Linked DNA regions of Paraneptunicella aestuarii. The protein of the gene in region 1 interacts with the protein of each later gene in a pairwise test. Links are inferred from orthologs where the notes say so. Each region holds a gene or a part of one and is shown in the gene's direction. Other genes may lie near its edges.

What was found.
Region 2: the proteins of KIH87_RS16830 (region 1) and KIH87_RS15715 interact in binary tests that used the Escherichia coli proteins (3 or more experiments, as listed by UniProt). The link is inferred for Paraneptunicella aestuarii from one-to-one orthologs.

Annotation. Positions count from the first base shown.
Region 1 is NZ_CP074570.1:4,316,331-4,321,184, reverse strand. The notes cover bases 996-3,958. They hold KIH87_RS16830 (protein-disulfide reductase DsbD), read left to right. Parts: upstream 996-1,540; coding sequence 1,541-3,376; downstream 3,377-3,958. Other genes in these bases: upp (uracil phosphoribosyltransferase), read right to left, coding at 3,453-3,958; cutA (divalent-cation tolerance protein CutA), read left to right, coding at 1,227-1,544; KIH87_RS16840 (FxsA family protein), read right to left, coding at 996-996. Outside these bases: KIH87_RS16845 (co-chaperone GroES), read right to left, coding at 1-129; more of KIH87_RS16840, read right to left, coding at 517-995; more of upp, read right to left, coding at 3,959-4,031; aroQ (type II 3-dehydroquinate dehydratase), read left to right, coding at 4,630-4,854. UniProt on the Escherichia coli protein: Required to facilitate the formation of correct disulfide bonds in some periplasmic proteins and for the assembly of the periplasmic c-type cytochromes.
Region 2 is NZ_CP074570.1:4,070,323-4,074,848, reverse strand. What follows is about bases 1,243-4,241. They hold KIH87_RS15715 (DsbE family thiol:disulfide interchange protein), read left to right. Parts: upstream 1,243-2,446; coding sequence 2,447-3,037; downstream 3,038-4,241. Other genes in these bases: ccmI (c-type cytochrome biogenesis protein CcmI), read left to right, coding at 3,562-4,241; KIH87_RS15710 (cytochrome c-type biogenesis protein), read left to right, coding at 3,074-3,565; KIH87_RS15720 (heme lyase CcmF/NrfE family subunit), read left to right, coding at 1,243-2,447. Also shown: cytochrome c maturation protein CcmE, read left to right, coding at 1-419; more of KIH87_RS15720, read left to right, coding at 429-1,242; more of ccmI, read left to right, coding at 4,242-4,526. UniProt on the Escherichia coli protein: Involved in disulfide bond formation. Catalyzes a late, reductive step in the assembly of periplasmic c-type cytochromes, probably the reduction of disulfide bonds of the apocytochrome c to allow covalent linkage with the heme.

The DNA of each region.
Region 1 (4,854 bases):
AACAGCAACAACTTTACCGCGAGTTGATTTTTCGGCGGCAGAGCCTGTTAGTACAATACCACCAGCAGATTTGCTTTCTTGCTCTTGGCGTTTAACGATTACGCGATCGTGTAAAGGACGAATTGCCATCTTTTCAATCTCCTGAAATATGCAAGATTAGATTTAATTTTGTTCCTTATGGAACTCAATAAAACATTCGAGTAGACCGTATGATCTACTCCGTTGAATTTGTTGCCAGCGTAAATGGGGGTGGCAGCAATGATCTCAAGGATCTTTTTTAAAAAAATTTGTATTTTTTTTCATTGTTCGGCGAAAGCGGTGATTTCTGGTTAATAAAATGCTCTATTTGACGTTTAAGCCAGAGATTCCGAAATGAATTTGGAATGACACCAATGCATTCTGGATGCCGCATCGTTGTGCGGCATTGTTGTGCGGCATGACGGCGATATTAAGGATTTTCTTAGAGCCTCTTCGTCATGCTGATGTATATCATCATCTCTTGAAAGGTAGTGTGGTTTAAGGCTGTTCTTTATCGTTGTTTACATCCTTGATTGCAGGATTGTCGGTTCGGCGAAATTCACCTTCAATAATGTCTTCTTGGGATTGTGAATTTGAACGGTGATGTTCTGAGTGATAGGTGTAGGTAAACGATTGATTGGCATTCATCGTCATTTTATTGAAGAAGTTTTTAACCAGGTAGCTGGCAATCATAGGACGAGTGATGGGCAAGGTAAACAGCAGGCCGATAATGTCGGTAATAAATCCCGGGGTAACTAATAGCACGCCAGCAATTAATAATAATAATCCTTCGGCAAGCTCTTGACCGGGAAGCTGTCCTTGATGCATTTTATGCTGCGCTTGAACAAAGGTTTGTGTTCCTTGTTGGCGAACCAGTGATGCACCAATAAATGCCGTGATGATCACAATCGCCAAAGTGTTCCAGCCGCCGATGATGTCACCCACCTGCAACAACAGGGAAATTTCTACAATAGGCATGACGGCAAACAGAATGAATAATTTAAAAAACACGGTAATCCCAATTTGTTCTAATTTTAAAGGAACAACATTGTGGTAAATGTTGATTTCTCAATAGATGAAATTTTAACGGGCATGCATGGTTGTTCCTCTGAACGCCAGCTAAAAATGCCTGTTGGTAGCCAAGTTTATCACTTATCATGACATTGCTGTGAAATTATCGAGCAGTGTTGCAGGTCATAGGAGCTGTTATGTCAGACTTTTGCGTAATTTTGTGTACTTGCCCCAATATGTCGGTGGCGAGAGATATTGCATATCGTGCGGTTAAATCCCAGTTGGCTGCATGTGTGAACATTGTTCCCGGAGTGGTTTCTGTTTACATGTGGGAAGGGACGGTTCAGCAGGATCAGGAATGCCAGGTGATCGTTAAAACCAAAAAATCAGTGGAAAAGGAGCTTCGTGAAAGTATGTTTGAATTACATTCGTATGATTTGCCTGAATGGGTTGTGTTGGATATTAGTCATGCCAGTGAAGATTACGCAGATTGGATAAGAAAAAGTGTTAAATGAATAAAATAAACCCTCTATTTGCTCGTATTTTTTGGATTTTCTTTTGCTTTATTAGTGTTACGTTCCATGTTCAGGGGCAGCAAAATGACTTTATGTCAGATCTGTTCCAGGAGCAGCCGGAATTCTTGCCTGTGGATCAGGCATTTCAGTTCGATTTTTATCAAAAGGACGATCAACTAACGCTCAGCTGGCAAATTGCTGAGGGTTACTACCTCTACAAGAAACAATTTAAAACCGTGGTGAAACAGGCCGAGTTGGGGGAGCCTGTTTTCCCTGAAGCTCGCGAAATAGAAGATGAATTCTTCGGCGTGTCGGATGTCTTTTTTGAGCACGTAGATGTTCAGTTTCCTATAAAGCATTCCATTAACGATGGTGTGGTTAAGATCCAATATCAAGGCTGTGCCGAGCTCGGATTGTGTTACCCGCCTACGACAAAGGTTGTGTATTTGTCTGAGGTAGTTGCCAAGGCAACTGATTCTGGCAACCATGCAACAGAACCTTCTTCGGTTATATCGATTAAAGAGCAAGAAAGTTCAAGCGCGCCTGTGTCTGAACAATTCCAGTTACTGGATTTGCTAAAAAGCCAGGACAGTATGTTTTTAACATTGTTAGGCTTTTTGTTGCTGGGTATTGGCCTTGCTTTCACACCATGCGTATTTCCCATGTATCCCATTATTTCTGGCATTGTTGTGGGACAAGGAAAGAACGCTAACACCAGTCATACGTTGAGTTTGTCTCTGATTTACGTTCAAGGGATGGCTCTGACCTATTCATTGTTAGGGTTGGTTGTGGCCAGTGCGGGTGTGCAGTTTCAGGCAGCATTACAGCACCCTGCCATTTTGACGGTTTTAATCGTGGTGTTTGTTGCCTTGGCTGCGGCGATGTTTGGAGCATATGAGTTGCAATTGCCGTCAAGTTGGCAGGTTAAACTGAATAATCTGAGCAACCAGCAAAAAGGCGGCAGTTACTTTGGCGTGTTTGTGATGGGAGCGATTTCCGGATTAGTGGCGTCGCCTTGTACTACAGCACCGTTAACCGCTATTTTGCTCTATATCGCGCAAAGCGGCGATTTGATGTTGGGCTTTACGGCGCTTTACGTACTTAGTTTTGGCATGGGTATTCCACTGGTTGCCTTTGCTGTGACTGGCGGTAAGTTGCTACCTAAAGCTGGCAACTGGATGAATGTGGTTAAAGTGACGTTCGGTTTTATGATGCTGGCTGTGGCGCTGGTGTTCGTTGAACGCATGTATAGTGGTTTCTGGATAAGCATGGTTTGGGGCGTATTAGGCTTAGCCATGTTTGGTTACTACTATGAGAAGAATCAACAAACGGTCTTGACCTTCTGGAAGGGTGTTCGAACGGTTGTCATTTTCTTGGGAATGTTTGCTTCTGCCATTTATGGTTATGAAAAAATTCGTGATTCTTTGATGCCGGAAACTGCACAGCAAGTTGGTACAGAAATGGCGCATTTGCAGTTCAAGATTGTGAAGAATTACGCTGATTTTGAACAAAAAGTCGCGCAAGCCAATGCTCAGGGTAAATCGGTAATGATCGACCTTTATGCGGATTGGTGTGTGGCTTGTAAGGAATTTGAAAAATACACCTTTCCGGATCCTCGAGTGAAAGCCGTATTAGCGAATACCGAGCTATTCCAAATCGATCTTACCGACAACACGCCTGAAAATTTGGAGTTCCAGGAAGCCTTTAGCGTGTTAGGGCTGCCGACCATTATGTTTTTTGATGTGAATGGAACAGAATTGGAAAGAGCCAGAGTGACGGGGTTTATGCCGGCAGATCGCTTTGCTGAGCATATTAATCGCGCTTTGAAGTGATTAATATCGGGTAACGGATAACTGTGGATTCCTGTTTTTAAGCCGGAATCCGCAGTTATTGAATTTAGTTATTTAATTATTGAGTTCCGAATATCTTGTCTCCAGCATCACCCACACCAGGGATGATATAACCTTTTTCATTGAGTCCCTCATCAATGGTTGCTGTGTAAATATCGACGTCGGGGTGAGCATCGGTAATCGTCTTAATACCTTCAGGACAAGCCAGCAATACCAGGCACATAATATCGGTACAGCCTTTGCTTTTGATCAGCTCAATAGCGGCTTTCATTGTTCCACCCGTAGCGAGCATGGGATCCACGATCAGCGCTGTTCGTTGGTGGATGTCTTTAACGACCTTATCGAAATAAGCTACAGGCTCTAATGTTTCTTCATCTCGGTATAAACCTACAACACTGACTTTGGCGGTGGGAACCAGACTCATTACGCCGTCTAACATTCCCAATCCTGCGCGCAAAATAGGTACTAAAGTGAGAGTTTTTCCCACAATACGCTTAACTTTGATGGGTTTTTCTTGCCATCCCATTATTTCAACTTCTTCTGTCGGAAGGTGACGTGTTGCCTCGTAAGTTAGAAGGTTGCCTATTTCACTGGCGAGCTCGCGAAAACTTTTCGTACTAATGTTTAGCTCTCGCATGAGGCTAATTTTATGTTCCAGTAAGGGGTGGTGTATGTGGTGTACAGGCACAACTGTCTCCGTCCAGATATTAAGTTGAGTCGTGAGTATTTTTTTATATTAGAGAGGATACAGGTAGAAGCAATCATTTTTTATATTTTCAGGTTAAAAAATTAACCTGAAATTTCATTTGCAGCCTTTCATATGAAAATTTATTGGAATATTGGAGGGATTTGTTAGAAATAATCGTTATTTGAGGCAGAAAATACTCGAAAATGAAGAATTTTGATACTTAGGTTAGTTTTGATGGTGATTTATTACCTGCTTGGTAGTAATTTTTCTCGCAAATTGTCGGGGAAATAGTTTTAAATTTAATCTATTTGTGATAAAAATTTTACCTCGCTTGCCGTTGCTTAATTTTTTTAAGTGTGAAATAGTAGAACTTTGTGCTTATCGTCGCTGATAAGACCAGTAAATTGCTGTCATTTATGCAGATGCGCCTATAATTAGCATTTGTGTTTCAATTTTGGCGAAAAATCAGGTTGCTTTGCATTTTTCTCCATTTTGGCAGCTTAATTGCGAAGATGTATGCAAAATAGCGTATTTTAGGTGAGAGTTTATGCGGATTTTATTACTTAATGGCCCTAACTTAAATATGCTGGGTAAGCGTGAGCCAGCGGTTTATGGTTCTCAATCTTTGCAAGATATCGTTAATGGTCTGGATGTGTTAGCCGGAACATTAGGCGTAACCTTGGAGCATTATCAGAGCAATGCCGAGCATTTGTTGATCGAGAAGATCCACAATGCTATGGGAAGTCAGGATTTCATTATTATCAATCCTGGC
Region 2 (4,526 bases), 250 kb from region 1 along the record:
TTGGGCTGATGTTATACGCCCTGAATCAAAACATTGATCTTTTTTATACCCCTTCTGAAATCGTGAACGGCAAAAATGGCGTGAAACCTTCTGTTGGTCAACGCTTGAGAATTGGTGGCATGGTGGTCGAAGGCTCGGTTCAACGTAGCCATGATTCACTGGATGTGGAGTTTGATTTAATTGATGTTGGCCCTCTGGTAAAAGTGACTTATCACGGCATCTTGCCAGACCTGTTCCGTGAAGGTCAGGGTATTGTGGCAACCGGCGTTTTGCAGGAAGGTAATCTTATTGTGGCGGATGAAGTATTGGCTAAGCACGATGAAGAATATATGCCGCCTGAACTTGCCGAAGCAATGAAAGGCATTAAGCACGAGAAACCTTCTCAATATCAGCAATACAATAAGCCAGAAGGCGAGTAGGTACTTACTATGATTGCTGAGTTGGGACATTTCTCATTAGCATTGGCAATGTTAATGTCGATGCTAATGGCGGTATATCCGCTTTGGGGCGCACAAAAAGGTAATGAGAATTTGATGGCGATGGCTAAGCCGTTGGCGTCAGGCATGTTTCTCTTTACCGCTTTTTCTTTTGGTTGTTTAACCTACGCTTTTGTTACCGATGATTTTAGTTTGTCCTATGTGGCTCATACCTCGAATAGCTTGTTACCGATTCAGTATAAGTACACGGCTGTTTGGGGCGGGCATGAAGGCTCTTTCCTGTTCTGGGTGGTCATGTTTTCCGGTTGGACATGCGCTGTTGCCTGGTTTAGCCGCTCGATTCCGTTACATATGGTTGCCAGAGTGCTGGGCATTCTTGGCCTGATTGGTACGGGTTTTTATTTGTTTATCCTGCTCACATCCAACCCCTTTGAGCGTTTATTACCTTTTTATCCCGTTGATGGTCGAGACTTGAATCCCTTATTGCAAGACATTGGCATGATCATTCATCCGCCTATGTTATACATGGGATATGTGGGTTTTTCTGTTACTTTTGCCTTTGCGGTTGCTGCATTGATTTCCGGACAATTGGATTCAGTCTGGGCTCGTTGGGCTCGTCCCTGGGCAATTGCTGCCTGGGCGTCTTTGACCGTCGGTATCGTATTGGGAAGCTGGTGGGCGTATTACGAGCTTGGCTGGGGCGGCTGGTGGTTCTGGGATCCGGTCGAAAATGCCTCTTTTATGCCTTGGTTGGCGGGTACTGCGTTGATGCATTCTCTAGCGGTCACGGAAAAACGTAAACTATTTAAATCATGGACAGTATTGTTAGCGATTTCTGCATTTTCCCTGAGCTTGCTTGGAACCTTCCTGGTGCGTTCCGGGGTGATTATTTCTGTGCATTCCTTTGCCAGTGACCCGGCTCGTGGCTTGTTCATTCTTGGTTTGTTGATTCTGGTTATTGGCGGTTCCTTGCTGTTTTATGGCTTGCGCGCCAGCCAGCTAAAAAGCGTTGGGCGTTACGGGCTGATGTCTCGTGAAGTCATGTTGTTTGGCAACAATGTGTTGTTGAGCGCTGCCACCATGGTGGTGTTGTTAGGAACCTTGTTGCCTTTGGTGCATAAAGAACTGGGCTTGGGTTCCATTTCTATCGGTGAGCCTTTCTTTAATCAGATGTTTACCATTCTGATAGTGCCCTTTGTCTTTTTGCTCGGCATAGGGCCTTTATCTCGTTGGAAAAAGCAGTCGATTGGAGAGTTGAATAAGCAAATGGCGATGACGACCGTCATTGCGGCGTTGGGCGCATTGTTGATTAATTTTGCTTACGACAAACTGGTGATGATCGCATTGTTAGGGACTTTCTTGAGCATTTGGATTGGTGTTATGACAGTGCAGGAAGTGTTGTTGAGAGTGAATAAACAGGGTGTCAGTAAAGCCAGTTTAGCCAGCCTTTCTCGTAGCCACTGGGGAATGGTTCTAGGGCATATGGGCTTTGCCATTAGCTTAATGGGTATCGCTGTTACCAGTCAGTTCAGTCAGGAAATTGAAGTGCGCATGGATGAGGGTGATAAAGTCGAGCTGGTTGGTTATGAGTTTACATTCAAAGGCATTGAATCGTTGAATGGGCCTAACTATTCAGGGCAAGCTGGTATTGTTGAAGTTCACAAAGAGGGCGATTTCATTGCTCGGTTGAAAGCGGAAAAACGTTTTTACACGGTACAACGCTCTACCATGACCGAAGCTGCTATCGATAGCACTCTGTTACGCGATTTATTTGTTGCATTGGGCGATCAACTTAAAGATGGTTCCTGGGCGCTACGTTTATACGTTAAACCTTTAGTGGTGTGGATTTGGTTAGGTGGATTTATTATGGCTGCCGGTGGGTTGTTGAGTATGTCAGACAAGCGTTATCGCTTATCTCGATTTGCTCGTAAGAACGCAGAGCAACTTGATGATAGCGCTTCCCAAAAGAATCAGCCTGCTACGAATGAACCTCAAGGAGCCGCAGGATAATGAAAAAAATACTATTTTTCTTAATCCCTCTCGGAGCCTTTTTATCTATTACTTTGTTTTTGTTAAAAGGGCTCTTTTCCGAAGCGCGCTACGAAGTGTCGATTTCGGTTGATAAGCAAGTACCCGAGTTTGCCTTGCCTGATGTGATGGATCCGCAACAAATCTACACTAAAGAGGTGTTCCTGGGGCAAAAGACCTTGCTCAATGTGTGGGGCGTCTGGTGTGTGACTTGTGCGGTTGAGTTGCCTTATTTGGCTGAGTTACGCAAGCAAGGTATTCGCATTGTTGGCTTGTATTATCAACTCAATAATGACCCGGATTTTGGAGCCAAACCCTTGCCTCAATTGCAATGGGAAATTCGTGAAATGCTCGGCAAATATGGTGACCCTTACCAGTTTAATATCTTTGATGCGCAGCGCAGTTATGGCATGGACTTAGGGGTGACTGGTGCGCCGGAAACCTTTTTGATCGATGAGCAGGGTGTTGTGCGAGTTCACCATGTGGGTGATTTGAATCCACGTGTTTGGCAGGAAAAGTTTGCTGCTTATTATTCTGAAGATAAAGCGTCAGCCCAAGGTGCTGGTCGCTAAAAAACGAATCATAGTGGAAATGTCTGAGTGAAAATAATGCATTGGTTCAGATTGGTCTTTCTTTGGAGCTTTGTCGCTCTAAGCTTTTCTGTGTGGGCGACAACCGATACTCAGTTTCAGTTTGAGGATCCAGGCAAGCAAAAGCTGTTTCTGGAATTGAAAGCCGAGCTGCGTTGCCCTATGTGTCAGAACCAGAACATTGGTGATTCTAATGCCATGATCGCATTGGATTTAAAGCGAAAAGTATTCGAGTTGGTTGAGCAAGGTAAATCCAAGCAAGAGATTATTGATTACATGAAAGCTCGCTATGGCGATTTTGTTCATTATCAACCACCTGTAACACCCATTACCATCTGGTTATGGTTACTGCCGTTACTCTTTGTGTTGATTGCTGCTGCTTTGGTTGTTCGAAGCCGAATGAATGCAACCGACGCGGATTCCGTGGCATCAAACAATGATGTTTCCGGACAAGATGGCGTCGATCAGGACGAGTCTAAAGCTGACGAATTATTGGATAAATACAAGTGACAATATTTTGGGTTGGTGCAGTCGCACTTATTTTTCTCTCTTTAATCGTAATTTTCTGGCCTTGGCTTTTAAAACGAAATCAACACGATCAAGAACAAGAACGTTTGAATGTGTTGTTAGTAAAAGATCGTGTTGCCGAGATAGAACGTGACTTGCAGGAAAGTATCTTGTCTGATGAAGACAAACAAGCTGCTGAGTCAGAGCTGAAGAAAGCGTTAGTGCTGGAAGTTTCTGTTGCCAGTGAAAATAAAGTCCAAGCGACAAAAAACGCTTCAGGGTTTTCTGTTGTTCTGCTGCTTTTTACTTTTATCGCGATTGCTACGGCAGTTGGAAGTTATCTGTATAGTAATGAGATCAGCGATATTCAAAACTGGCAAGATGCACAGGCTCGTTTACCAGAGTTGGGTGAAAGAGTAGTACGTGGTGATGCTTCTTTGACTCAACTCGAATATCAGAATTTTACCTTGGCACTAAGAACCAAGTTGGCTAAAAAAACCGATGATGCTGTGGGTTGGTTGTTGCTCGGACGTCTTTATGCGTCGATGCAAAATGTCGAGCAGGCTATGTCTGCTTTTGAAAAATCCCTGGCTTTGGAACCTGATAGAATTGGTACGCTGATTAGCTACAGCCAGATGTTGATCATGACGAATCAAAAGCCTCAGATCTTAAAAGCCAGGCAGATTTTACAAAGAGCCTTACAGGCTTCGCCGGGCGAGAAAGATGCTATGGGGTTGTTAGCAATTGCTGCTGAGCAAAGTGGCGATAAGGATTTAGCTGTGATGACCTGGCAAGAACTCAGCCTACAAATTGCGCCTGAAGACCCGCTTCAAGAGACGATTAAAACGAAAATTGAACTGTTGCAGCATGGACAAACCGAGCTTATGGTTAAGGTTGATATTGCCCAGAGACTGAAAGATAAATTGCCGAAAGAGGCGATGTTATTTGTGTTTGCCAGAAAAGC